3 regions of the Staphylococcus sp. NRL 16/872 genome follow, and region 3 is predicted to be linked to each of the others. Evidence: predicted binding sites of a transcription regulator. Region 3 holds the regulator's gene; each other region holds the start of a gene.

Region 1 (10,318 bases), 570 kb from region 3:
TTCGATACAACAGAATTACAACCGGAAAATTTATATCAATTACTTAGAAAATTACCACCAAGAGAATATTCAATTTCAAGTAGCTACAAAGCTTTACCAGATGAAGTGCATATTACAGTAGGTGCAGTAAGATACAATGCACACGGCCGTGATCGTTCAGGCGTATGTTCTGTACAATTCGCTGAACGTATTCAACCAGGCGATACAGTACCAATTTATTTAAAACGTAATCCAAACTTCAAGTTCCCAACAGATGGTGACACACCAGTGATAATGATTGGTCCTGGTACAGGTATTGCGCCATTTAGAGCTTATATGCAAGAGCGTGAAGAAAATGGTTATAAAGGTAACACTTGGTTATTCTTTGGCGACCAACACTTTACAACCGACTTTTTATATCAAACTGAATGGCAAGAATGGTTGAAAGACGGCACGTTAGGTAAGATGGATATCGCATTCTCACGCGATACAGATGAAAAAGTTTATGTGCAACACCGTATTTCAGAACACAGTGCGCAGTTTAATGAATGGCTACAAAATGGCGCTTCAATTTATATTTGTGGCGATGAAAAGAACATGGCTAAAGACGTACATCAAGCGATTCGCAACGTCTTAATTAAAGAGCAAAACTTATCTGAAGAAGATGCTGAGGCATATCTTAAACAAATGAAAAAAGATAAACGTTATCAACGTGATGTGTACTAAAGAAGGGGTGGTATTTAATGGCTAAAACAAATAAGCAAATATCTGATGAATTAAACCAAAAGCTTGACGCCTTAGAATATCTCAAAGACGATAGTAATTATTTACGTGGAACGATTGAACAAGGTTTAGCAGATCCATTAACTGGTGCTATTTCTGATGATGATACGAAATTATTAAAGTTCCATGGTAGCTACCAACAAGATGATAGAGATTTACGCGATGAACGTCGTAAACAGAAGCTTGAACCGGCATACGGCTTTATGATTCGTGTACGTCTACCTGGGGGCAAAGCAACACCAGACCAATGGTTAGCAATGGATGACATTTCAGAACGTTATGGCAATCAAACAATGAAATTAACGACACGTCAAACGTTCCAATTCCACGGCATTTTAAAACGCAATTTAAAATCTTCAATGCAAAAGATTAATGAAGCAGTACTTGATACGATTGCAGCCTGTGGGGACGTCAATCGTAATACGATGTGTAACCCTAATCCATATCAATCAAGTATCCATAAAGAAATCAATGATTATGCTAAAGCAATTAGTGATCATTTATTACCTAAAACAAATGCGTATCATGAAATTTGGTTAGATGGAGAGAAAGTCTTAGATTCATCTGAAGAAGTGGAACCAATGTACGGTAAGAGATATTTACCACGTAAATTTAAAATTGGTATTGCAGTCCCACCTTCAAATGATATTGATGTCTACTCTCAAGATATTGGTCTTATCGCTATTGTTGAGAACGAAGAACTCATCGGATTTAACGTTACAATCGGTGGCGGTATGGGTATGACGCATGGTAACCCTGACACGTATCCTCAAGTAGGACGTTTAGTTGGATTTATCCCTAAAGATAAGGCGATTGAAGTTTGTGAGAAAATTTTAACGATTCAACGCGACTACGGCAATCGTGAGAATCGTAAAAATGCACGTTTCAAATATACTGTGGACCGCTTAGGTGTGGATAAGGTAGTTGAAGAACTCACTTCACGTTTAGGATGGAACATTGAAAAAGCACGTGACTTCGAATTTGAACATAACGGCGACCGTCTAGGTTGGATTGAAGGCGAAAAAGGCGTTTGGAATTATACGTTATTTATTCAAAATGGACGCGTCAAAGATACGGAAGATTATCAATTAAAAACGGCATTGCGAAAAATCGCAGAAACACATACGGGCGACTTCAGATTATCTCCAAACCAAAACTTAATTATTGCAAATGTAACTCCTGAGAAAAAAGAGGAAATCCAAAGTCTTATTGACCACTATGGTTTAACAGACGGTAAGAATTATACAGGTTTACGACGTAATTCAATGGCTTGCGTAGCCTTTCCAACATGTGGATTGGCTATGGCTGAATCAGAACGTTATCTACCATCTTTAGTTTCTAAGATTGAAGATTTATTAGATGAAGCGGGTTTGAACGATGAAGAAATTACGATTCGTATGACAGGTTGTCCAAATGGTTGTGCGAGACCAGCACTTGCTGAAATTGCATTTATTGGTAAAGCGCCTGGTAAATACAATATGTATTTAGGTGGCGGATTTAACGGTGAACGCTTAAATAAATTGTATAAAGAGAATATTGGCGAACAAGAAATTCTTGAAAGTTTACGTCCTATTCTTATGGACTATGGTAAAGAACGTCTTGAAGGTGAACATTTCGGTGACTTTGTTATTCGTTCTGGCGTAGTAGCTAAAGTTCACGGTGACCAAGATTTCCATAGTTAATTTTCAGAAAAATAAAAAACGGGGGGTGACAGGATGGGAAAAGTTTATCTAGTAGGTGCAGGGCCTGGTGATCCAGATTTATTAACGATTAAAGGTATGAAAGCAATTCAAGTGGCAGATGTTATTCTATATGACCGTTTAGTGAATAAAGAAATCTTAGAATTTGCGAAACCATCAACGAAATTCTTCTATTGTGGTAAAGATCCGAATAAATACTCCTTACCGCAAGAGGAAACGAATCGCATGTTAGTGAGTTTAGCGAAAAAGGGTCATACGATTACGCGTCTAAAAGGGGGCGACCCATTTGTCTTCGGTCGTGGAGGTGAAGAAGCGGAAATCTTAGCACAACATCAAATCCCATTCGAAATCGTCCCTGGTATTACTTCAGGTATTGCAGCACCAGCTTATGCGGGCATTCCAGTGACGCATAGAGATTATAGTTCTTCCGTTGCGTTTGTTACAGCAGTGAATAAACCTGGCATGTCGAAAGACGCATACTGGGAACATCTGGCACATGGACCAGAAACACTGTGTGTTTACATGGGTGTAAAGCGATTGCCTGAAATTTGTGAATTGCTTATCCGTCATGGTAAATCGATGGATACACCTGTGGCGTTAGTCCATTTAGGAACGACTGCTTCCCAGAAGACTGTTACCGGCACATTAGGCACGATTGTCGAACAAGCATCTGCGATTAAGAATCCGGCAATGATTGTGATTGGCGATGTAGTGCAAATGAGACAGAAGATTAGCTGGTTTAAAGAACAAGTTGTTGATTTAGAAATGACCTTACCTTAGTTATAATGTAGGTGAATAAATCGGCATAAAGGCGAAGTGAATGGGGGAAACAGTATGAATAGTATGCCACTTATGATTGATTTAACAAATAAACATATTGTCATTGTTGGTGGTGGACAAGTAGCGACAAGACGGGCCACTACATTAATAGCATATTGTCCCAATGTTCATATTGTGAGTCCTTCACTCACACCAGCCTTACATACATTAGTAACTGAAGGTCGCATTACATGGAGTGAAAAAGCCTTTGAACCACGTGATTTAGAAGGTGCGCATCTTGTAGTTGTTGCGACAAATGAGCCTGAAGTGAACAAGCAAGTGAAAGAAAGTCTACCTAAAGGGGTCTTACTTAATCACGCAACAGATGCACAATCAGGAGACGTCACATTTCCTAGCATTTTAACACGTGGACGACTAACGATGAGTGTCTCAACGAACGGCGCAAGTCCTAAATTAGGCGCGCAAATCATCTCTACTTTAGGTGATATGTACGATGAACGTTACGAGGCATATATAGAATTTTTATATCAAAGTAGACAGCACATTAAAGCATTACCAATTGAGCCATCTGAAAAACAAAATTTATTGCAACAAATATTATCTGAAACATACTTGAACAAAGATAAGCAACGAGAATTCATGCGATGGCTCCAATCACAAGTTTAATATGAAGGGGCATATGATATATGAGGAAATTATTTATATTTGCATTAGCTGGATTTTTAGCCCAACTTGTTGACGGGTCACTCGGAATGGGTTTCGGGGCCTCCTCATCATCTATTTTATTAACGTATGGCATTGCACCTGCGATAGTATCCGCCACTGTGCACTTTTCCGAAATCGCAACGACAGCAGCTTCAGGAACGTCACATTGGAAATTTGAAAATGTACATAAACCGACCATGTTAAAGCTAGCGATTCCTGGAGCGATTAGTGGATTTATTGGTGCTGCATTGTTAACGCGTATACATGGCAATTATATTAAACCCTATATCGCTTTATTTTTACTTTCAATGGGAATTTACATTTTATATCAATTCCTATTTAAACGAAATAAAGAACTTCACACGCATGATGGAAAGTTAAGTAGTGCTAAGCTTATGCCACAAGGTGCTATCGCTGGTTTTTTAGATGCCATTGGTGGCGGTGGGTGGGGTCCAGTCAATACACCTTTGCTATTGGCAAGTCATAAGATTCAACCACGCTACGCTATCGGTACAGTCTCAGCGAGTGAGTTTTTCGTCACACTATCAACATCAATAAGTTTTATTCTCTTTTTAGGTATCACACAAATTAATTGGTGGTTTGTCATCGCATTAAGTGTTGGCGGTATGGTAGCAGCTCCTATTTCTGCTTATCTTACTAAAATCTTACCAATAAATATTTTAGCTATTTGTGTTGGTGGATTAATCATCTTTACAAATAGTAACGCATTGATGAAATATTTAGGTAGCGATGGCACAATTACAAATATTATTAGATTCGCAATTATTTGTGCGATTGTGATATTAATTATTATCACACTAATTCGCAACAAAAAATTGTCTTTTTCTTACAAGTAAAACCGAGTAAACTAATCAATTTAATTAGAAAAGGGGTAATGAAGTTATGGCAACAAATGAAGCAATTATTAATTATACAATTCGACCACATGGTGGCGAATTAATTAATCGTGTCGTTGAAGGTGAAGAAAGAGATACTTTAATCGAAGCTGCGAAATCATTTAAGAAGATTACGTTAAATCCATGGGCAATTTCTGATTTAGAGTTAATTGCTATTGGTGGGTTTAGTCCATTAACTGGTTTCATGGGTGAAGCGGATTACACTAAAGTTGTTGAAGACACACATCTTGAAAATGGTTTAGTGTGGAGTATTCCAATCACATTGCCAGTAACTGAAGACGAAGCAGCTAAATTGGAAGTTGGCGATGACGTGGCGCTTTACGGGGAAGATGGAGAATTATACGGTACATTAAAACTTGAAGAAAAATATACGTATGACAAAGAAAAAGAGGCACAAAATGTCTATGGTACTACTGAAGAAGCACATCCAGGCGTTAAAAAAGTTTATGACAAAGGCAATGTTTACCTAGCTGGTCCTATCCAATTAGTGAATCGTCCAAAACATGATGAATTCTCAGATTACCATTTAGATCCAGCTGAAACACGTCAATTATTCCATGATCTTGGTTGGAAAACTGTGGTTGGTTTCCAAACACGTAATCCTGTGCACCGTGCACATGAATATATTCAAAAATCAGCGTTAGAAATTGTGGATGGCTTATTACTCAATCCATTAGTAGGTGAAACAAAAGCAGATGATATTCCAGCAGATGTACGTATGGAAAGTTATCAAGCGATTCTTAAAAACTACTTCCCGAAAGATAGAGCACGTTTAGTCATCTATCCAGCAGCAATGCATTATGCAGGACCACGTGAAGCAATCTTACATGCGACAGTCCGCAAAAACTATGGTTGTACACATTTCATTGTCGGTCGTGATCATGCAGGTGTAGGCGATTATTACGGCACGTATGAAGCTCAAGAACTTATTTCTCAATTTGAAGATGAATTAGATATTCAAATCTTGAAATTTGAACATGCTTTTTATTGTGAAAAATGTGGCAACATGGCAACGGCAAAAACATGCCCACACGATGCATCAGAACATGTTCACTTAAGTGGTACAAAAGTGAGAGAAAAATTACGTAACGGTGAATCATTACCAACTAAATTCTCAAGACCAGAAGTAGCAGAAGTATTAATTAGAGGTTTGAAACAACAATAAGTGGAGGGAAAAGCATGAGTCAATCAAGTAATATTACATGGCACGATTCTGAAGTAACGAAAGCAGATAGACAACAACAGAATGGTCATAAGAGTGTAGTGATTTGGTTTACAGGCCTATCAGGTTCAGGTAAATCAACCGTTTCAGTTGCACTTGAACAAGCATTATTTGAACAAGGAAAACATGCCTATCGTTTAGACGGCGATAATGTACGTCATGGCTTAAACAAGAATTTAGGGTTCAGTCCTGAAGATCGTAAAGAAAACATTCGTCGTATTGGTGAAGTAAGCAAATTACTAGTAGATGCTGGCACGATTGCTATTACAGCATTTATCTCTCCATATAGAGCAGACCGCGATGATGTACGCGCTATTTTAGAAGATGGTGAGTTTATCGAAGTCTATACAGAATGTAGCGTTGAAGAATGTGAGAAAAGAGACCCTAAAGGACTTTATCAAAAAGCCCGTTCAGGTGAAATCAAAGAATTCACTGGCATTAGCGCCCCTTACGAAGCCCCCAACCAACCAGAAATTACTATTAATACAGAACAACAAAGCGTAGAAGAATCTGTAGAAGTCATTCTTAACTACTTAAAAAATAAACAATATATTTAAATAAATCATTTAAACGCATTATCGACATCAAACTATGTTGATAATGCGTTTTTTTAATATATGTTTGTAGTTATTAACCCGATTTTCATGATACAAAACATCTTCTAAATAATCAGATAAATTACAAAGTCGAGAACAACACTGTCGAAAAAAGACACAAACCCATTGGCATAGAGGGGCTATAGTTTTTGTAATAAAGACTATCTTTTTTTACAAACTGCGTTACATTATTATGATTCATTTACAAAGCTTTAACATCGCCCACAAACCCTTGTATCTCTGTTAAAGTGTGTCTTGTCGTTAATTAACGAGAGAAAATCAAAAACATTACTTAAAATATTAATAATTGTAAATTGCAGGTAGCCACAAGAAAAATTATTTTCAAACAAATCTAGGAGGATATTAATTATGAAAAAAATCGCTACAGCTACAATCGCGACGGCAGGTATTGCAACTTTCGGACTAGCGCATCACGATGCAGATGCAGCGGAAAACAATAATAATGGATATAACCCTAACGATCCATATTCATATAGCTACACTTATACAATTGACCAACAAGGTAATTATCATTATAAATGGCAAGGTAACTGGAGCCCAGCATTAGCACAACAAGGCGGTCAACAAACTGCAAATAATCAAACACAAAATTACAATTATAACTACAGCTATAACAATAACTATGGCTATACTCAAAATCAAAACCAAACTCAAAATACAAACAATAATACACAATCATATACTGCTAACAACAACGGCGGTGGCTTAGGCTCAAATTATTCAACATCAAACCGCAATGTTAAAGTTACAACTCAAAAAGCACCAACGACTCAAACAACTCAAACAACTCAAACAACTCAAAAATCACAAACAACACAAACTTCAAACACAACAAGCAGTAAAGCATTTGCTGGTAAATCAAGCTCAGGTGCTAACCTTTACACATCAGGCCAATGCACTTACTACGTATACGATAAAGTAGGTGGACAAATTGGTAGTACATGGGGTAACGCAAATAACTGGGCAAACGCAGCAGCACAAAGCGGTTACACAGTAAACAATACACCTAAATCAGGCGCTATCATGCAAACAACTCAAGGCGCTTATGGTCACGTTGCATATGTTGAGAACGTAAATGATGACGGTTCAGTTAACGTTTCAGAAATGAACTACAACGGTGGACCAGGTGTCGTATCAACACGTACAATTTCAGCTGGCCAAGCTGGTTCATACAACTATATTTCATAATACAAATGTACATTAACCACGATTCCTCATATATTGGAGTCGTGGTTCTTTTTTGTTTTTAGAAAAGGTCAAGGCATGTTTTCTCACATTATGATTGAAGCCGAAGCAGAACGGGAAATAAATATAATAAGAAATACGACAATTTAAATAAAGTATTGCCCAATGTTAAAGGAAGGTGAGTTAACATGTCATTCGATATTATTAAATGGATTATATTGATTTTAATTGTTATTGTAACGATTGGCGTTATATTTGGATTAATATGGGGCTCAATATTTGAAGAACGTGCCTACGACAAACGTTCTAAAAAAGAAAAACAAAAAAATTTAGAAAAGAACTTAGACATGGCAAAAGGTCATACAGAAGATGAAGAAACGTATGATGACACAAAAGATATTCCAACAAAAAAAGGAAAAATTAAAGACAATGACCATAAATAAATTGAGTGAGCCTGTGACATTATTATATGTTACAGGCTCATCTTACATATTGGCAGTAGCTAACTGAATTGAAAATGCGCTTATATTAAGCTTTTTTCAATTCTAGTTATCCTTGCCGGGGAGCGGGGTCCCAACATAGAGACTTTCGAAAAAGAAAGTTTACGGCCAACGTGAGTTGGGGTTGGACGACGAAATTATTTTAATTTCTGTTCCGCACCCATTTTATTTGACTGCATAATTGATAATCATTATCATTTATAATGAAACAATTTTCAAAAATCAATATAGTTATATACGTTTAACATCAGAAAGTGTTAAAATAAGTATGTTAAAAAAATCACATAAATCTCTATATATAGTTAGGAGCTTTCATCATGCTACTATTCGTAGTAGAAATCGCGATCATGATATTGGCCATATTATTAGGGCTTAGAACAGCTGGCGCTTTAGGATGTGGTATCTTCGCTATTGTGGCTCAACTTATCATGATATTCGGATTTCAATTACCTCCGGGATCAGCACCCGTAACTGCAGTATTAATCATCTTATCTATTGGTATCGCCGGTGGTACTTTACAAGCTACAGGAGGTATAGACTATCTTGTCTATCTCGCTTCAAAAATTATCGAACGATTTCCTAGATCAATTATTTTTATTGCACCAATGATTGTCTTTCTATTCGTATTTGGCGTAGGTACAGCGAATATTGCATTATCATTAGAACCAATTATTGCTAAGACAGCAGTTAAAGCGAAGATACAGCCTAAACGCCCTTTAACAGCTTCAGTGTTAACAGCAAATTTAGCATTATTATGTAGTCCTGCAGCATCTGCCACAGCATACATTATCTCAGTTATGGCAGGTTATGATATTTCAATGGGCAAATATTTAAGTATTGTCTTACCAACTGCTATTATTACAATGTTACTGTTAAGTGTCTTTTGTACATTTGTAGGTCGTAAAACAACAGTAACTGAAAGTGAAATTGCACATACGCCTGATGTTGAAATGGTGCTTTCATTTTCCAAAAAAGTAAAAATAGGTGTTATCGCGTTCTTACTATGTGTTGTAGGGATTCTAACATTTGGCATCTTCCCAGATTTAATGCCTACTTTCAAAGTGAATGGAAAAGAAGTAGCGCTCACAATGACTGAAATTGTGCAATTCTTTATGTATTTAAGTGTGGCAGTTAATCTATTGCTACAAAAAATTAATACAAGCGATATTCTATCTTCTAATATTACACAATCCGCAATTGGTGCACTGTTTGCCGTGTTAGGGCCAGGGTGGTTAGGTGCAACGATCTTTAATGCGCCTCAGAATTTAAAAATTATTAGAGATGATATTGGTAAAACGATACAATCAGTGCCATGGCTAGTGATAATCTTAGTCGCTGTCGTCGCGATGATTGTTATTTCACAAACGGCTACGGCTTCAATCATGGTGCCAATTGTCATGAGCATGGGCATTCCACCAATGTATTTTATTGCAATGGTTCAAACCTTGAATGTTAACTTTGTGATTCCTGCGCAACCAACGATACTCTTTGCGGTTAACTTGGATGAGACAGGACGCACCCGACCAACGAGTTTCATCATACCAGGTTTCTTCGCGATTATCGTCTCAGTCATCGTTGGATTTACTATTAAAATGATATTAGGATATTAAATATTAAGGCTATTGAGTTCTTATCAACGTGGAAGAACTTGATAGCCTTTTTTGATGAAAAATGGGCTATCCTATAAAAATAAAAATAAATATAAATGCATATATGAGTTATAAATATTCATTTTTAATTCGATGTAAACTTTATTAAATACGTTAAATTTAAACTTAACACTGTTGTTTTAACGATTTAGGACGCTTATAAATATGTTGTTAATATATATTTATTCAAAAATAAAAATGGATTAATTTGAATGGAATTTGCATTTTTATTTAATATTAGATATCGTCGAAATATAAAACACTCAAAAAACAGCAAAATA
Region 2 (10,318 bases), 870 kb from region 3:
CATCATAAGCGGCATTAATAAATTCATGCGCCACTGGTCTACATGGACTATCGGCATTAGGATCTAAACATACGACTTTAAATCCCATCTTTTGAGCAGATTGTGCCATCATTTTGCCCAGCTGTCCTCCGCCGATAATACCAATCGTGTCACCAAACTTTAATTTATTGAAGTTCATTTTGCATCTCACCTACTTTATCTACAAGTGATTGTTCATAATTTTCTAAATTTTTACGAACACTTTCATTACCAATACTTAAAATTCTCGCCGCTAAAATTCCGGCATTCTTTGCACCAGCTGTACCAATGGCTGTAGTTGCAACAGGAATACCACCAGGCATTTGTACTATTGATAATAATGAATCTAAACCTTTTAAACTTTTAGACTCGATAGGAACTCCAATAACCGGTAATGTCGTCATCGATGCTACCATCCCAGGTAAATGTGCTGCTCCGCCTGCACCAGCGATGATAATGTCATAACCATCTGTTCTCGCTTGACTTGCAAAATCGAACATTAACTTTGGCGTACGATGTGCAGATACTACTTTTTTATCGTACGGAATTTCAAATTTCTCTAACATTGCGCAACTTTCTTGCATAATCTTCCAGTCTGAGGAACTACCCATAATGACTGCTACTTTCACTTTGTACACCCTTTCAAAAGTTTGAAATTTAGATACGATTAGTTGTATATTACAGATATAGCATAACAATCATTACATGCTTTTTCAATTAAAAATCGAACTTTATCGATAATTTTTAATTTAATTTACGTCTTTTGCCAAAAATTTGACGTAACTAGAGCTTGAAAGTTAAGCTATAATTATGAGTTAAACAAACAAGGAGGAATTTTTTGTGGTTGCAAAAATTTTAGATGGGAAACAAATTTCTAAGGACTACAGACAGGGATTACAAGATCAAGTAGAAGCTTTAAAAGAAAAAGGCTATACTCCTAAATTATCTGTTATCTTAGTGGGAAACGATGGCGCTAGTCAAAGTTACGTTAATTCTAAAAAGAAAGCTGCTGAAAAAATTGGCATGATTTCTGAAATTGTTCATTTAGACGAAGATACTTCAGAGGAAGATGTATTAAAAGAATTAGATCGTTTAAACAATGATGATTCAGTAAGTGGTATCTTAGTTCAAGTTCCACTTCCTAAACAAGTAAGTGAACAAAAAATCTTAGAATCAATTAATCCTGATAAAGACGTTGATGGCTTCCATCCTTCAAATATCGGTAAACTATACATTGACGAGCAAACATTTGTACCTTGTACACCTCTAGGTATTATGGAAATCTTAAAACATGCTGATATCGATTTAGAAGGTAAAAATGCCGTTGTTATTGGTCGTAGCCACATTGTTGGTCAACCAGTTTCTAAATTATTATTACAAGCTAATGCGACTGTAACTATTTTACATTCACGTACTAAAGATATGCAAAGTCATTTAAAAGATGCTGATGTTATCGTAAGTGCAGTTGGTAAACCTGGTCTTGTAACTAAAGATGACGTCAAAGAAGGCGCTATTATTGTCGATGTAGGTAATACACCAGATGAAAACGGTAAATTAAAAGGTGACGTTGAATTTGACGAAGTTAAAGAAGTAGCTGGCGCAATTACTCCTGTTCCAGGTGGCGTTGGTCCTTTAACAATCACTATGGTACTAAACAATACTTTATTAGCTGAAAAAATGCGTCGTGGCATTGAATAATTCTATCGATTGTAAATGTAATTGATTATTAAAAAAAGGGATCATAAGCGAATTTGTATCGCTTATGATCCCTTTAATATTTGGTTTAGTTATTAAACAGCCACACTTAATTTAGGTACAAATGTTTCGAAGTGGATACGGCTTTGGTCAATATTCATTTCTTTCAATAATTCAATAACTGATTGAAGAAATTGAGTGCCACCACATACGTATACTTCTGTTTCGCTACTAATAAATTTATCTAAATATTCTTTAGTTAAATATCCATTTGACGCTCTGTCATATAATTCATAATTAACTGTTTCTGCTTTTTCACTAATATCTTTTAATAGTGAAGTAAACGGTGTATCATTTACATCTCCAGTCACTTGAATGAATTGAGCCTGGCTACCTTTATCAGCGACTTCTCTAAACATTGAAACTAATGGTGTAACACCAATTCCAGCTCCAATAAATAATTGTGGATGTTCAGTATTTTCTACCATGAAAGGTCCAACTGGCGCTGATAAATTAATGTCATCGCCCTCTTTTAATTCATCATGTAATATTGTTGATACTTCACCTTCATGATCTGTAGTAACATCTCTCTTAACTGCAAATGTTAAATGTGTTTTGTCTCCACCAACGATAGAATAATGACGTTTTGCACGATAAGGCATTTTGCTACTACTTACATCTACTGTAATGTAGTTACCAGGGATAAATCGACTTAAATCATATTCATCTGAAGTTACTGTAAATGCTTTAATATTTGATGATAGTTGTTCTATTTTTTCAATTTTGAATGGTTTAAATCCATCCCATAACATTTTACTGTAAATATCTTTTTCAACTTGAATAAATACATCAGCGATTTCTTGATATGCTTTTTTCCAAGTTTGAATAATCGGATCCTCATCATCAAGGCCTACGACTGCTTTGATTGCTTCGATTAAGTTCTCTCCTACGATATCGTAGCCTGCAGGTGGAACTTGTAAAGCACAATGTTTATAAGCGATTTCTTTAACAACCGGCAAAATATTAGCTAGATTTTCAATATTAACTGCCGCTGCCAACACACTTTGAGCTAACGCAGTTGATTGGAAACCCTTCTGCTGGTTAGTTTGGTTAAACATATTTTTTAATTCAGGATGTTGATTAAACATTCTTTTATAAAAATACGATGTTATTTCAGTACCTTTTTCTTGTAAGACAGGCACTGTTTCTTTGATAATTGCTTTTTCCTGTTCATTTAACACTAAAATCACTCCCGTAATATTTAAATTGTACTAATTACAAATTTATTGTAATACATTTTAAAAAGTTAAAGCTAATAAAAGTTAGTATTTTCACAAAATGTTCAATTTACATAAACTTAATATATATTTTTCTTTATATTATTTTAATTTTAGAAGTTATACGCTATATTAAGACTATAGTATGATGTATAATGTCAGAAAATAAAGTATAGTTTAAATAAACAAAACAACGATTTATTATTTCGGAGGTTAACGTAATGAATAAACTAATACAGTCACTTTCAGCGCTCGGAGTCTCCGCAACTCTTGTTACCCCAAATTTAAGTGCCGAAGCAACGTCTAATCATGCCCCTGAACTTAAAGGTGTCAATGATATCGTGATTGCAAAAGGTCAAAATTATAATTTGTTAAATGGAATTAGTGCTTTCGACAAAGAAGATGGTGATTTAACTCATAAAATTACAGTTGATGGTCATGTGGATACATCAAAAGTCGGAAAGTATAAAGTACAGTATCATGTCATCGATTCAGATGGAGCTAAAGAGACATCTACTAGATACATAGAAGTCAAATAAATGTCATATTTATAAAATTCAGATGAGATATAATTCTCATCTTTTTTTATGCTCAAATCCCTTGAAAACGTTGAAAATGATAACGTTTCTCAACTACAACAACTTTAGACTTAATTTTGTCATTTTTCACAGAATAGACACATAAATTTAACAAATCTTATATTCCCCGTCATTTCTATTCTCATTAGTTTTTTACTATTTATAAATATAATTTTTTTTCTATAAGTACTTGTAAATATTGCGTAATAAACTAATATTAATGATAAGCCCTACATTTGTAGTATTAGGAGGTCAAAAAAGTGTCAAAATTTAAGTCTTTGCTTCTAATGTTTGGGACGCTTGTTTTACTTAGCGGGTGTTCGAACATAGAAGTATTTAATGCAAAAGGGCCAGTAGCAAGTAGTCAGAAGTTCTTGATTATCTATTCAATCATCTTCATGCTTGTTATTGTTGCTGTTGTTCTTACTATGTTCGCTGTTTTTATTTTCAAATATAGCTACAATAAAAATAACGAATCTGGTAAGATGCACCACAATTCTTTAATTGAAACAATTTGGTTTGTGGTACCGATCATTATCGTTATCGCTTTAGCTATTCCAACAGTTAAAACGTTATACGATTATGAAAAACCACCTGAAAGTAAAGAAGATCCAGTGGTGGTTTATGCAGTAAGTGCTGGATATAAATGGTTCTTTGCTTATCCAGAACAAAAAATTGAAACAGTTAATACATTAACTATTCCAAAAAATCGTCCAGTAGTATTTAAACTTCAATCTATGGATACGATGACTAGTTTCTGGATTCCACAATTAGGTGGTCAAAAATATGCCATGACTGGCATGACAATGGATTGGACTTTAACAGCCGATCAAACAGGTACTTTCAGAGGACGTAACTCAAACTTCAATGGTGAAGGTTTTGCTCGCCAAACATTTAAAGTTCACTCTGTAGACCAAAAAGATTTCGATGCTTGGGTAAAAGATGCTAAAGGTAAGAAAACAATTAGCCAAGATGAGTTTGATAAACAAATTCTTCCAAGCACACCAAATAAAGAATTAACATTCAATGGTACGCATATGGCATTCGTTGACCCTGCAGCTGATCCAGAGTACATCTTCTATGCTTATAAACGTTATAATTACGTTCAAAAAGATCCAAACTTCGTTGCAGAAGACAAATTATATGAAGATGTTACAGATAAACCTCAGAAACCAGCTCGTAAGGTTCAAATTACAAACGCTAACTATAAGCGTCATGGTATGAAGCCAATGATTTTAGGCAACAATGATCCTTATGATAATGAATTCAAAAAAGAAGAATCTCATAACTCTGAGGAAATGGAAAAAATCAATAAAGGAGCTAAAGACGAAAATGCGTCTAAGCTTCAGCACAAAGACAATGATCATGGAGGTGAACATTAATGAATTTTCCATGGGATCAATTGCTCGTTAAAGGTAACTGGATGATTACAATGGCCCAAATTGGTGCGCCATTCTTAGTTATCGGACTTATCGCAGTAATTACTTATTTCAAATTATGGAAATATCTTTATAATGAATGGTTCACATCCGTAGACCATAAAAAAATCGGTTTAATGTACTTAATCTGTGCTGTACTTATGTTCGTCCGTGGTGGTATTGACGCGTTATTATTACGTACTCAATTAACTATTCCAGATAACAAATTCTTAGAATCTAACCACTATAACGAAATTTTCAGTACACACGGTGTAATCATGATTATCTTTATGGCTATGCCTTTCGTTTTTGGTTTATGGAACGTTGTAGTTCCTTTACAAATTGGGGCACGAGATGTGGCATTCCCAGTTATGAATAACATCAGTTTCTGGTTATTCTTTGTTGGTATGATCTTATTCAACCTTTCATTCATCATAGGTGGATCACCAGCAGCTGGTTGGACAAACTACGCGCCTTTAGCTGGCGAATTCAGTCCAGGACCTGGAGTTAACTACTATTTAATTGCGATTCAGATCTCGGGTATCGGTACTCTTATGACTGGTATCAACTTCTTTGTAACAATATTAAGATGTAAAACTCCAACTATGAAATTCATGCAAATGCCAATGTTTACTGTAACAACTTTCATTACGACTTTAATCGTAATTTTAGCGTTCCCAGTATTCACAGTTGTTCTTGCATTAATGACAGCTGACCGTATATTCGGAACTCATTTCTTTACAGTAGCAGAAGGCGGTATGCCAATGTTATGGGCAAACTTCTTCTGGGTATGGGGGCACCCTGAGGTTTATATCGTTATCTTGCCTGCATTTGGTATTTATTCAGAAATCATTCCAACATTTGCTCGTAAACGTTTATTTGGACACCAAAGCATGGTTTGGGCAACTGCTGGTATCGCATTCTTAAGTTTCTTAGTTTGGGTTCACCATTTCTTCACAATGGGTAATGGTGCTTTAATTAACTCATTCTTCTCAATTTCTACAATGTTAATCGGTGTTCCTACCGGAGTTAAGTTATTCAACTGGCTATTAACATTGTATAAAGGGCGTATTACTTTCGAGTCACCTATGCTATTCTCATTAGCCTTCATCCCTAACTTCTTATTAGGTGGTGTTACAGGTGTAATGTTAGCGATGGCATCTGCTGACTATCAATATCACAACACTTATTTCTTAGTAGCCCACTTCCATTACACATTGGTTACTGGTGTAGTATTTGCCTGCCTAGCTGGTTTAATCTTCTGGTATCCTAAGATGATGGGTTACAAATTAAATGAAAAACTTAACATCTGGTGCTTCTGGTTATTTATGATTGGATTTAACGTATGTTTCTTACCACAATTCATCCTTGGATTAGATGGTATGCCACGTCGTTTATACACTTACATGCCATCAGATGGTTGGTGGTTACTAAATGTTATTTCAACTATCGGAGCATTAATGATGGCTGTTGGCTTCCTATTCTTAGTAGCAAGTATCGTTTACAGTCATATTAAATCACCTCGCGAAGCAACTGGTGATAACTGGGATGGTTTAGGACGTACTTTAGAGTGGTCAACTGCTTCAGCAATTCCACCTAAATATAACTTCGCCGTTACTCCAGATTGGAATGACTATGATACATTTGTTGATATGAAAGAACATGGTCGTCATTTCTTAGATAACCATAATTACAAAGATATTCACATGCCAAATAATACTCATACAGGTGTCTTCATGGGTATATTCATGTTAATCGGTGGTTTCTTCTTAATCTTTGATACTGTCGTTCCTGCAATTATTTGCTTAGTGGGTATTTTAGGAACATTGGTTTACCAAAGTTTCGTGCAAGACCATGGATATCATATCCCTGCTTCTGAAGTCGCTGAGAATGAAGCTCGCTTAAGAGAAGCTCGTATTAAAGAAAGGGAGGCTGTAAGTCATGAGTCATGATACAAATACTGTTGATTCACGTACGCATGAAGGTCAATTGAATAAACTTGGCTTCTGGATTTTCCTTACAGCCGAATTCGCGTTATTCGGTACCTTATTTGCAACGTTATTAACGTTGCAACATGGTGGCGATTACGGTGGCAAAATGACAACTGAATTATTCGAGTTACCACTCGTTTTAATCATGACATTTGCCTTATTAATTAGTTCTTATACATGTGGTATCTCAATCTACTACATGCGTAAAGAGAAACAAAACTTAATGATGTTTTGGATGATTCTTACAGTACTTTTAGGTTTAGTATTCGTTGGATTCGAAATTTACGAGTTCAGCCACTATGCCTCTGAAGGTGTAACACCTAAATTAAGTTCTTACTGGTCAAGTTTCTTCATCTTGTTAGGTACTCATGGTGCCCACGTATCATTAGGTATTGGTTGGATTATTTGTTTATTAATCCAAGTTGCTACACGTGGATTAAATAAATTTAATGCTCCAAAATTATTTATCGTAAGTTTATATTGGCACTTCTTAGATGTTGTTTGGATCTTCATCTTCACTGCCGTATATATGATAGGGATGGTGTATAGCGGATGAATACAATTGTAAAACACACAGTCGGCTTTATTGCCTCAATCGTTTTAACGTTATTAGCAGTTTTCGTAACACTATACACAAATATGACATTTCAAGCTAAAACAACTATCATCTTTGGTTTTGCTTTCATTCAAGCTGCAGTTCAATTATTAATGTTCATGCACTTAACTGAAGGTAAAGATGGTCGTTTACAATCGTTCAAAGTCATCTTTGCGATTATTATTACTTTAATAACTGTTATCGGTACTTATTGGGTTATGCAAGGTGGACATTCTCACCACTTATAATTTAATAAGCACCCTACTTCAAAAACCTGCATTGAAACATTTTCGTTTCATGCAGGTTTTTTTATACATATTTTTTAAGCATTTTATCTACAGCTCCCCTTTTCTTTTATGTTTATGAATGGCTATTCTCTTTATAAGTAGTAAAATTTAAATTACGATAACTAACACTTAGGAGGTAAATGAAATGGTTTTACCAATTATAATAGATACGGACCCAGGGATAGATGATGCTGCTGCGATTAGTTTAGCACTGTGTCATCCTAACTTTGATGTGAAGATGATTTCTACTGTTAATGGTAATGTTAATATTGACAAAACAACTGCAAATGCACTGAAACTCAAAGCTTTTTTTGGAAGTAATGTTCCTGTTCACAAAGGAGCGGCAAAACCTTTAATAAATAAAATAAATAGTGCAAGTCATGTTCATGGAGAAAGTGGCATGGATGGTTTTGAATTTCCAGATATTTCTTTAGAAACGCTTTCTTCATCGCATTCAGTAGAAGCGATGCACGATATTTTAGTTAATACTAAAGAACCTATCACTCTTATTGCTTTAGGTCCACTGACTAATATCGCCCTACTTTTCAATACTTATCCTGAGAGTAAGTCCTATATTAAAGAAATTATTTTAATGGGTGGAAGTACCGGCCGTGGCAATGTGACTCCCGTTGCAGAATTTAATATTTATTGTGACCCCGAAGCTGCGCATGTAGTATTTAACAGTGGTTTACCTTTAACAATGATTGGCTTAGATTTAGCTCGTCAAGCTCTATTTACTCATGACTTTATTACTTCTTTTAAAAAAATGAATCAAACGAGTTCAATGCTATATAATATATTTCAGCATTACAGAGAAGATGATTTTGAAACGGGCTTAAAATTATATGATGTATTTACAATTTTATATTTAATGGATAGTGAGAATTATGAAGTTAAAGAAGCTGATGTACAAATTGAGTTACAAGGTAACTTAACACGTGGAGCTACAGTGGTAAATTTTAAATCTGATTATCCTAATTGTAGTGTAGTTACATCTACCTTTAATAAAAATTATGAGCAAATCTTTTTAAAGATGCTTGAAAAATGTAAATAACTATTTGTACATAAAAATAACGCTGTATTGTTAGAGTGAATAATTTATATTCATTCTAAATCAATACAGCGTTTATTAGTGTTAATAGCTATAGTATGATGTTTGATTTAATAATCTATCATAAATATGTGAAATTTTATTTTCATTTGAAACTTTATTCGCATTTGCAATGTTAGTTCCTAATACCACTATATAACGTTGATTGAAATATACTGTAAAAATTTGTCCGAAAAACACTCCGTTTATACGATCTCGTTGTTGCCCCACATAGAAGCCATATCTATACGATTCAGGATAGATAGTACTTCCCGTTTGTTGCAATAAAGGCGTAGTAATCGATTCATCAAGTATTTTGTTTTGTTGCAAGTTATGGACTAAATGTGCCATATCATACGTAGTCATGAACAAATTACCTGCGCCATAGTACTGGTCTAAAATATCTGGATGCATTGTTTTTAATTGATTGTTAATTATTTTATATCCTGTAGCCATATATTTTTGATACGGCTTTTCATTGAAGAACGCACTATTATCTAACCCATTTGGCTTAGCTAGTCCTTCATAATAATTTTCAACATATGACTTGTGAGTGACCTTTTCGATAACTTGTGCTAAAACTAAATAGTTTGCATCATTATATAAGTGCTTATGATAGAACTTATTATCTATTCCTTTACGTTGGATCATATGTACAGCACTGTCCAAACTTTTAGACTTTGGAGAGGCTTCAAATTTATATAAACCGCTTCTATGTAACATTAAATCTTTTAAGGTAATTGTCTTAGAAGTTTTAAACCATGGAAGATATTTAGTGACAGGCTCATTAATATTAATTTTATTTTGAAATTCTAATCGCTTTAACATTAACCCTGTAGTAAATTTTTGTGCTGAGCCAATTAAATACATTGTATCTGGCGTGTTTTTAATACCATTTTTAATATTACGATAGCCATAACCCTTATTTAATACTAATTTGCCACGATCTAGGATAGTAATTGAACCATTAAATTTAGTGTCTTTTAAATATGTATCAATATTTTTCATATTGATATCGTGAGCTTCCACTGTTTTTAAATGCTCAATTTTTTTTATATCTTTATCTCTATTTAGGAGATACATTTTATTATCATTTTCTTTATTATATTCGCTTTCCTTATGTCTAGCGCTCATTAGCTTCATTGAGAAAGTGATAATTAATAAAACTAGTATACATAATACTACTGTAAAAAATATTATTTTAATCTTATTCGTCTTCATCTATTGCCTCTTTATAATTAAATGGATAGCATTATAATTAAATTTAAGTTAGCCTTACCACTAATATTCATTTAATATTTTATATTATATATTATGATATAAAATAATTCATCATTAACTTATCATACTCTATTCACCAAAAAGAACA
Region 3 (10,318 bases):
TGTTTCAGGAACGTTTTTCAACTAAAGGAGAGAATCGTGGTTTAGGTTTAACGACCTTGAAAGAAATTACAGATTCGACTGAAAATGTCTTACTTGATACAACCATTGAGAATGGCTATTTTGTTCAAAAAGTAGAAATTATAAATAATATGTCATAAGGATGTGTAACAATGAAAATATTCATTTGTGAAGATGATGTGAAACAGCGTGAAAATATGGTTTCAATTATTAATAATTACATAATGATTGAGGAAAAACCAATGGAAATTGCGTTAGCTACAGATGATCCTTATGAAGTTATAGAGCAATCTAAAGAAATGAATGATGTAGGTTGCTATTTCTTAGATATCCAATTAGAAGCGGATATGAATGGCATTAAATTGGGCAGTGAAATTCGTAAGTACGATCCGATTGGTAACATCATTTTTGTGACTAGTCATAGTGAATTAACTTATTTAACGTTTGTCTACAAAGTATCTGCAATGGACTTTATTTTCAAAGATGATCCAAGCCAGTTGCAAACAAGAATTATTGATTGCATAGAAACTGCACATACACGTTTGAAGTTACTTTCCAAAGAAAGTAACATTGAAACAATAGAATTAAAACGTGGTAGCAACTCTATTTATGTCCAATATGATGACGTAATGTTTTTTGAATCATCAACAAAATCTCATCGTTTAATTGCTCATTTAGACAATCGCCAAATTGAATTTTATGGCAATCTTAAAGAACTCGCCCAATTAGATGACCGCTTCTTTAGATGTCACAACAGTTTTGTTGTTAATCGTCATAATATCGAATCTATTGATTCTAAAGAACGTATAGTTAACTTTAAAAACGGCGAACATTGTTACGCTTCCGTTCGAAATGTCAAAAAAATATAAACACACAAAAGCACCAGCTGATATAAATTTAATCAGTTGGTGCTTTAATATTATGTTATTGTAAGTCTTTCATGACTTCATCTAAAGCAGGAATACTCTCAATCGCTCCATATTTAGTAGTCACTTTAGCTGCTACTAAATTACTGAATTTAAGTATTTCTTGTCCTTCCTTTTCAAAGAGGTCAGTAATATCAGTGATTGAACTATTTAACATTCTGCTAATTACTGCTCCAATAAAGGCATCCCCTGCCCCAGTTGTATCAATCGCTTTCACTTTATAACCTTCGTGATGAATGCTTCCCCCATTTTTTAAGAAAATGGTTGCCCCTTTAGGACCCTGTGTAAAAATAACCGCTTCAACATTGCCTGTAAATAATGATTGAATGGCTTCAGTTTCATCTGCTTTACCAGTAATGAATTCAATTTCTTCATCAGAAACTTTAACAACGTGTGCTTTAGGAATAAATTCTTGAATCGCCGCTTTACACGCATCCGCACTATCCCATAATGGCAATCTCACGTTCGGATCAAAAACGATGATACCATTAGCTGCTTCGAATTTCTCTATCATCATTTTGTGAGAAGTTTTCATTTCACTTTCTACTAAATCGACTGAACAAAAATGCAAAATATCATATTCGGATATTGTAATTTCGTCTAGATAAGACGGTTGATATAACATATCTGCAGAGGGTTTACGATAAAATGAAAAATCACGTTGACCATCTTCTTTTAAACTTACAAATGCAAGCGCTGTATTAGCTTCATTAGTTCTTCTAATATATTGCGTGCCTACACCTAATTGATCAAGCGTTTCTACAATGATATCGCCAAATGCATCGTGTCCTAGTTGTGTTACCATCTCTGCATTCGCCCCCAATTTTTGAGCTACACTCGCCACATTGGCAGGAGCGCCCCCTACTTGACGGCTAAATTGTGTGACGTCTTTTAATTCAGAATTCGTTACATTTGGAATAAAATCAATTAATGCTTCGCCTAGGGCATATAACTTTCTCATTTTATCTATCACCTTTAAATTCATATTTCGTAAATTGTAAATATACTTGTCCCGATTCTGTTGATGTTTTAATTCCTGAAGCAGTTTCATCTGGAAAAATACGAGATGTCAGTACACGTTCACCATCATTACAGAATATTTCTATACTTGATGTATCTACAAAAATTTGTAACTGAGTAAGTGGCGTATCTAAAATAGTACTACGTGTCATATCTGTAACATTATCCGGTAATAAGCCACTCTCTGAACGATCTAATGTTACTTTTTGTTCTCGCGTATTATATGTAATAAGAGTTGAACATTTTTTAGAAGCGCGTAATTCAAAATAAAGTTCTGATGCTTCATTGTCCAAAATATCAATGATTAATTCATATTGTGTGCCTTCATAAGGATGCAGTACACGAGTAAATTTATTTGCGTAGCCTAATGCTGTTTCTTTATTGGTGCGTAATTTCTCTAATGCTTTAAGAGGTCGTTGACGTAACTTGCCCTCCTCCATTGATAATTCACGAGGTATAGTTAAACAATGCGCCCATCCTTCATCATCAGTTGGATAATGAATTTCAGGTAAACCCATCCATCCAATTAATATTCGTTTACCATGTTCATCAACAAAAGTTTGTGGTGCATAAAAATCAAATCCATTATCTAATTCAATAAATTCATTATGTTCAAATGTCAAAGTATCAAAGTCTAATTCACCAATAATATAACCTGATTGGTAAATATTTCTAAATTTATCTCCTTTGGGTTCAAGCCCTTGAGGACTAAATAAAATCACATCTTCTCCATCTAATTTGAAATAATCCGGACATTCCCACATATAGCCGAAATCTTCTAAACTAGTGTGAATTTCTCCAACCAATTCCCAATGATCGAGTTGACGATTTACTGTTTTATATAATAAAAATCGACCTAATTCATTATTATTTTGTGCTCCAATTATCGCGTTGAACTCATCGTCATGTTCAAACACTTTTGGGTCTCTAAAATGACTTGTGTAACCTTGAGGTTGATGAGAAATAACAGGTTCTTTGAATTTATGTATTGTTCCATCCTCATTTACTTTCGCTATCATTTGACTAGCATGACGTTCCCAATCTTCATCTCGATGATTACCAGTATACATATAATATAAGTGACCATCATGTTCAAAGGCGCTTCCACTATATACACCATGGCTATCAAATTCAGTGTCAGGTTTAAGTATAGGGCCTTGAGGTTCAAAAGTGATTAAGTCTTTACTGGTATAATTAAACCAATATTTTAGACCATGCACAGCTCCTAAAGGGAACCACTGATGAGAAATATAATATTTACCGTCAAAATATATTAACCCGTTTGGATCGTTTAATAGTCCTGTTTCAGGTTGAATATGAAATATTTGACAATATTTAGATGTTGAGACTTGATATTTTAAGTCTTCTATTAATTTTGATTCTACATCTTCTAAACGACGATAGCGTTCTTCTCTTGACCATTCAGCCATATTATCCCTCCAACGATAGAGATTATTCTTTTTTCATTTTATCATTTCTAATAATATCGGTCCTATCTTGTGATAATTATTTTATGTTCAACCATAAATGAGCGTTTGCACAGTATAAACTTTCATTCTTAGATTAGTTACCCTAAATTTAAAAAACGGGAGACTATATTTTTTTAAAGACCCCCGCTAATTTTATGTAACTGATATATTTTCAATAAAATAATCACTTAAATTAGAAACTATTCAAATTATATTTTATCATAATTTTAAACGCTTAAAATATTAAATTTCATAGCCTCTTTATTTAATAATCATATATTTTCAAACTATAAAGACAGTTAGAATACCCCTAATCGGATGTGTCAGGACGTGTTTTCATTTAAGATAAAAGAACACCTAAGCCAATGCTTAGGTGTATGCATCACTAATTTCTAAACAAGAAATGATGCTAAAAAGTTTGTCTATAGTCTATTAATATCTTTTATTTAATTTATTAAGCTCACCGTAGAAGTACGCTTTTTCACCGTGGACAATTTCGTCTAATCCTGCTTTATCTTCTTCTTCGGTAGTTGCTAATGGCATCAGTTTTTGTAAAACTTTGCCGATAATCCAAGTTAAAACAATGGTATAAATGACTACCACTACTACTGCAATAAGTTGAATCAATACTGCATGGAAATTACCAGTGTAGACAAGGCCATTATCAATATCTCCATTAACTGCATGAGATTGGAAGACACCAGTAAGTACTGCTCCTACTACACCACCTACACCATGAATACCAAATGCATCTAATGTATCGTTATATTTAAATTTCTCTTTAATAATATTAATGACAAAATAACATGCGATACCACCACAAATTGAAATAATATATGCATTCAAATAACTTACATAACCTGCAGCAGGTGTAATAGCTACTAAACCTGCAAGTACCCCTGATAATAAACCAAGAAGGCTAAGCTTTTTAGTTATTATGTATTCCAGTACTAACCAACTGAATGCACCACCACTAGCTGCAATCACAGTATTTACAAATGAAGCTAATGCAACATCATTTAAAGAATAGGCACTACCTGTATTAAATCCATACCATCCCATCCAAACAAGTATGCCACCAATTAATGTAATTAATAAATTATGGGGTTGAATTTTTTCGATCTTTTTACCATGACCAATCATAATTGCTAAAATAAGTCCCGACACCCCTGACGTAATATGTACAACAGTTCCTCCGGCATAATCTAAAGCACCTAACTTACCTATCCAACCGCCGCCCCATACCCAGTGAGCAACCGGGCTATAAATGACAATAACCCATATTATGATAAAAATTGTAAACGGAATAAATCTCATACGTTCCGCAATAGAACCAGATAAAATTGAGACCGCAATAGTACAAAACATCATTTGAAATAACATAAATAGCGCAAACGGAACATGTGGACTTAAATCTTGATTAATCGCAAAACCTACATGTTGTAAGCCCATGAAATCAAAGTTTCCTATTAAGTCATTTCCAGTTCCAAAACTTAATGTAAAACCAAATGTAATCCATGTGAAAGTTACGATAATCATCGCTGCCATACTTTGCATTACTGTATTCAATACATTCTTAGATTGTACGAGACCCCCATAGAATAAACTTAACCCCGGTGTCATTAACCACACCAGTAATGTACAAAGAAATAAAAAAATTGTGTCATCCATCTTCATAATTACCACTTCCTTTGAAAATATCTTAATGATAGTTTTTCAAGATGGCAAAAATCGGTAAGATAAAATGACACAATATGTTACAAAATATAACATCACACTTCTGTATTTTGTTTTAAATAGTATACTTTCCTTAAAATTCGCTTATGCTTTTTGTACTGTAATCGTCCAAGAAGCGTCATCCAATTGTTCATAGTTTGTTACTGGGTAACCTTGTTCTGCTGCCCAGTTTGGAATGGCTTCTGTCGCTTGAGTACAGTCGAAATCGATTTTTAACTCATCACCGTTTTCAAGTGTTTGCATTTTCTTTTGCGCTTCAATTAATGGGAATGGACATACCATACCAACTGTACCTAATTCATATAACATTATTATTACTCCTCCTATCTGTTTACGTTGTTTGAGGTTGTTTAGAAGTAGATGCTGAGTTCGCTTGCTTTGGTGCAGTTTGTTGCTGTAATTTTTTCATTGGTCTTACGAAGATAAAATAACTCATGAACCATACACCAAAGATCATAGATACTAATGCTATCCAACCTTTCCAAGACATAATTGCAGTTTCTACTAAGCCGTTACCGATTGAGCAACCGCCTGCCACTGAGGCACCAAATCCCATACAAATACCGCCAATTGCACTGTTTCTAATAGTACGTTTATCCGGTAAACGCCATTTAAATTCATGTGAACCTCTTGCTGCAATATATGAGCCTAAGAAGATACCTAATATTAATAAAACGCCCCAATCTACTAATTTAGTATCACCTGTAATTAAGAATGTAATTAAATTAGCAGAAGGTGTTGTAATACCTAAACCATGATCACGTCCCGTTGACATACTCATTGGCCAAGCGATAAATGCTATAAGACCTACCGCAATACCTGCTACAAACGGGTGGTAACGTTTTTCAAATAAATAATGTCTAATACCTGTATACTTTTGTTTCAATTTTGGTACTGCCATTTTAGGTTTAGGCTTACGTAATGTTTTCACTACAACAAATAATGTAATACCAGTTAAAATAATTGTTAATACCCACATTGGAATACCTGTAGTTTGAGCCATACTTGTATTCACCTTCGTAGGTTTATTAATCCAATTCATAACTGGAAGCAAAACGCCTGTTTTAGTTACTGCAGCAGTGCCTGCATACATAATGAGGGCAACCCAGCTCCCGATTAACCCCTCTCCAGCTCGGTACCACGTTCCAGTCGCACATCCACCTGCTAGAACTATTCCTATTCCGAAAATGAAAGAACCAATAATCGTTCCTAGAACAGGAAATGTACTATAAGGAATTGCGATTAATCCTAAACTTGTTAATATTACAAGTCCAATACTTTGAACAGTAATCGCTACTAATAAAGCATAAAACATTTTATTATTTTTTTGCACGTACATATCTCTAAAACCACCTGTTAAGCAGAAGCGTGTACGTTGCATGACAAAGCCTAATAAAATCCCAACGATTAGGCCGCTAATAATCATCCAAACCAAAGTCAAATGCATCCTTTCCCGATTGATTTACTAAGGTATTATAATAGATTAATATTTAATTATCAATAACATTTGTTCGGATTTAATAATATTGAAATAATAAAAAAATCTTTCTTTCTCTCGAAAGAATGATTAAGACTATAAACAAAATACTATCTAGTTCGAATAGTTTTTCATAAAAAATAAAAGTGATTGTAATTCTATACCTAAATCAATATGGTGCACTTGAACAGTTTTTGGCACTTCTATTCTAGCCGGTGTAAAATTCAATATTCCTTTTACATTAGCCTCAACTAACTGATCTACTACGTTTTGAGCTGCCTTTTCAGGTGTAGTTAGAATAACTACATTAATGTCTTGAGTTTCAAGCACTTGTTGTAAATCATCCATATGATGAACTTTCACTTTACCGACTTGTTGATCTACAATATCTTTATCAATATCAAATGCTTCTGTAATCGTCATTTCGTCATGAATTGAAAAGTTGTATGTTAATAGTGCCCTTCCTAAGTTACCTACTCCAACTATAGCAATATGAATCTCCTCACTATCACTAAGTTCAGATTTAAAAAATTCTAATAAACTATCAATATTGTAGCCATAACCCTTTTTTCCTAACTCACCAAAGTAAGAAAAATCCCTTCTAATCGTGGCTGATTCAATATTTAGCGCTTCACTGATAGTTTTAGAATTAACTCGATCAATTCCTTTTGTCTTCAAGGTGTTAACGAATCTATAATATAACGGTAATCGTTTCAATGTTGCACGAGGAATTTTAGCTTGATTTTGAGCCATTTGAGTTGTCCCCCTCTTGTTTGAACTTTTTAATCTATGTATTCAAACTAATTTGCGTGCAATTAGTCATTCCTTTGAAATCACATTATGTCCCATAATGAATACTGACATATTATACCTTAACACTTTTTAAAAATAAATATCTTAGTTTCATGTAACTTTATTATACGGTAAAATAAAGAGTAATGTATAAGGCAATTTTGTGATAAATACTTTTGTAAAAAATAGAAAGGTGAACCCTGAATGATATTAATGCAATTAAATGACATTTCGAAGTCATTCGATGGTGAAGATATATTTACTCATGTTAATTTCGAAGTTAAAACTGGCGAACGTATAGGTATCGTTGGACGAAATGGCGCTGGTAAGTCAACATTAATGAAGATTATCGCAGGTGTTGAAGACTATGATAGTGGCCATATTTCTAAAATTAAAAATTTGCGTATGGGTTATTTAACTCAACAAATGACACTCAACTCTTCATCGACTGTGTTTGAAGAAATGTCTAAACCTTTTGAACACATTAAAAATATGGAAGGTTTAATTAAAGTAGAAACAGATTGGTTAGCTATGCATGCCAATGATTATGATACTGAAGACTATCAACATCATATGGAACGCTATGAATCGTTGTCTAATCAATTTGAACAACTTGAGGGCTATCAATACGAAAGTAAGATTAAAACTGTGTTGCATGGTCTGAATTTTAAAGAAGAAGATTTCGGCAAACCTATCAACGACTTTAGCGGTGGGCAAAAAACACGCTTATCACTAGCACAAATGTTATTAAGTGAGCCTGATTTATTATTATTAGATGAACCGACTAACCATCTTGATTTAGAAACGACAAAATGGTTGGAAGACTATTTAAAATACTTTAAAGGTGCCATCGTCATTATTAGTCACGATCGTTACTTCCTTGATAAAATCGTGACACAAATTTATGATGTGGCGCTTGGAGATATTAAACGTTACGTGGGTAATTATGAACAATTTATCGAACAACGCGATAAATATTATGAACAGCGTATGCAAGAATATGAAAAACAACAGGAAGAAATTAAACGTCTTGAAACGTTTGTAGAGAAAAATATTACCCGTGCCTCTACTAGCGGTATGGCTAAAAGTCGACGTAAAACGCTAGAAAAAATGGAACGCATCGATAAACCTATGTTAGATGCAAGAAGCGCCAATATTCAATTTGGCTTTGAACGCAACACTGGTAATGATGTTATGCATATTCATAATTTAGAAATCGGATATGAAATACCTATTACTAATCCTATAAATATCGAAATCACTAAAGGCGATCATATCGCTATTATTGGCCCTAATGGTGTAGGTAAAACAACGCTAATTAAAACAATTGCCAATCGTCAAGCTAAATTAGGTGGCGAGGTTGTCTTCGGTGCTAATCTTCAAATTGGATACTACGATCAAAAGCAAGCTGAATTTAAATCTAATAAGACGATTTTAGATTATGTTTGGGATCAATATTCTAATATGAATGAAAAAGATGTTCGAGCTGTATTAGGACGTTTTTTATTTGTACAAGATGACGTCAAGAAAATCATCAATGATTTATCTGGGGGCGAAAAAGCTCGTCTTCAACTTGCATTATTAATGTTACAAAGAGATAATGTATTGATTCTAGACGAACCGACCAACCATTTAGACATAGATTCAAAGGAAATGTTAGAACAAGCTTTACAACATTTTGAAGGTACAATCTTATTTGTTTCTCACGACCGTTATTTCATTAACCAATTAGCGAATAAAGTATTTGATTTAGATAAAGACGGGGGACAAATGTATCTTGGAGATTATCAATATTATATTGAAAAGACAGAAGAAGCAGCTGCCTTAGAAATTTTTGAAGCCGAACGCACTGATGATCATACAGGTGGAGCTGAGATTTCAAGTAATAAACAAAATAGTAGTTATGATAATCAAAAACAACAACGTAGAGAACAACGTAAATTAGAACGTCAAATTGAACAATGTGAAGAAAAAATAGAACAATTTGAAAACGATATAACTCATATCGATGAACAACTCACCCAACCTGAAATATTTAATGATCCTATCAAAGCATCTGAACTTGCTAATGAGAAAATGGAAACCGAACAGAAATTAGAACAAGTCATGATAGAATGGGAAGAATTACAAGAAATGTTATAAAGTAGTATTTAAGATAAAATAACTAGAAAATTACCTTAAATTTTCTGGTTATTTTTTTATAATTTTTAACCACAATTTTATAAACAGTTGAAAGTCTTTTATATCAAGTATCCACAGACTTATCCTAGTTATCCACAACCATTCCCTTGCACTTTTACATTTCTTTTACACAAAATTTACGCTATATCCACATTGTTAAGCACTACTTATCCACAGTTTATACACGTTTTGTTGATAAGTACACACGTTCCCTATTGACGCACTTATTTTCCCACAATTTCTATTTAGTATTAAAAATAGTGCTAAGTACACATGTATTTGTAAATCATTGTACTTAACACTAACTTTTAATTATTCAACAGTTGCTTCTTCAATATCCATATTATTTTGGCCATTTAAATCTAAATCTGCTGTAATACCAGCTTTATAGAAATAATATGCAGCAGCACCAATCATTGCTGCATTGTCTGTACATAATTTAGGGCTTGGTATAGAGAGTTTGATATCATGTGTTTTACATAATTCTTGTAAACGTTGACGTAAACCTTTATTACTCGCAACGCCTCCTGCTACAATTAAACGATTAACATTATATTCCTCACAAGCGTGAATCGCTTTCGTACTTAATACGTCGACTACACTATTTTGAAAACTTGTAGCAACATTTGCTTTATTAATTTCTTCATTTTTTTGTTTTAAATTATGTAATTTATTAATTACAGCACTTTTCAAGCCAC

What was found. Region 3 encodes Rex, which represses fermentation and respiration genes when NADH is low (regulators of the CRP and FNR family bind a similar motif). Its sites were predicted from a motif close to TTGTGAAATATTTCACAA; they were not measured.
Region 1: the regulator Rex is predicted to act here: its motif matches at 8,657-8,674, upstream of MT340_RS01645 (anaerobic C4-dicarboxylate transporter family protein).
Region 2: the regulator Rex is predicted to act here: its motif matches at 3,552-3,569, upstream of qoxA (cytochrome aa3 quinol oxidase subunit II).

Annotation. Positions count from the first base shown of each region.
Region 1 covers NZ_CP119327.1:335,065-345,382, forward strand. The annotation lists gene MT340_RS01600 (assimilatory sulfite reductase (NADPH) flavoprotein subunit) at 1-705, shown strand, start outside; gene cysI (assimilatory sulfite reductase (NADPH) hemoprotein subunit) at 723-2,444, shown strand; gene cobA (uroporphyrinogen-III C-methyltransferase) at 2,478-3,242, shown strand; gene MT340_RS01615 (NAD(P)-binding protein) at 3,297-3,908, shown strand; gene MT340_RS01620 (sulfite exporter TauE/SafE family protein) at 3,929-4,804, shown strand; gene sat (sulfate adenylyltransferase) at 4,851-6,029, shown strand; gene cysC (adenylyl-sulfate kinase) at 6,044-6,643, shown strand; gene MT340_RS01635 (CHAP domain-containing protein) at 7,052-7,891, shown strand; gene MT340_RS01640 (hypothetical protein) at 8,077-8,331, shown strand; gene MT340_RS01645 (anaerobic C4-dicarboxylate transporter family protein) at 8,706-9,998, shown strand.
Region 2 covers NZ_CP119327.1:1,777,482-1,787,799, forward strand. The annotation lists gene purK (5-(carboxyamino)imidazole ribonucleotide synthase) at 1-178, opposite strand, end outside; gene purE (5-(carboxyamino)imidazole ribonucleotide mutase) at 165-647, opposite strand; gene folD (bifunctional methylenetetrahydrofolate dehydrogenase/methenyltetrahydrofolate cyclohydrolase FolD) at 859-1,716, shown strand; gene MT340_RS08835 (globin domain-containing protein) at 1,809-2,954, opposite strand; gene MT340_RS08840 (DUF5011 domain-containing protein) at 3,212-3,529, shown strand; gene qoxA (cytochrome aa3 quinol oxidase subunit II) at 3,829-4,950, shown strand; gene qoxB (cytochrome aa3 quinol oxidase subunit I) at 4,950-6,938, shown strand; gene qoxC (cytochrome aa3 quinol oxidase subunit III) at 6,928-7,533, shown strand; gene qoxD (cytochrome aa3 quinol oxidase subunit IV) at 7,530-7,820, shown strand; gene rihC (ribonucleoside hydrolase RihC) at 8,005-8,913, shown strand; gene MT340_RS08870 (serine hydrolase domain-containing protein) at 8,995-10,170, opposite strand.
Region 3 covers NZ_CP119327.1:904,402-914,719, reverse strand. The annotation lists gene agrC (quorum-sensing sensor histidine kinase AgrC) at 1-158, shown strand, start outside; gene agrA (quorum-sensing response regulator AgrA) at 171-887, shown strand; gene MT340_RS04390 (carbohydrate kinase family protein) at 943-1,905, opposite strand; gene MT340_RS04385 (sucrose-6-phosphate hydrolase) at 1,907-3,394, opposite strand; gene MT340_RS04380 (ammonium transporter) at 3,866-5,110, opposite strand; gene MT340_RS04375 (sulfurtransferase TusA family protein) at 5,255-5,479, opposite strand; gene MT340_RS04370 (YeeE/YedE family protein) at 5,502-6,605, opposite strand; gene MT340_RS04365 (redox-sensing transcriptional repressor Rex) at 6,762-7,400, opposite strand; gene MT340_RS04360 (ABC-F family ATP-binding cassette domain-containing protein) at 7,644-9,581, shown strand; gene tsaD (tRNA (adenosine(37)-N6)-threonylcarbamoyltransferase complex transferase subunit TsaD) at 9,933-10,318, opposite strand, start outside.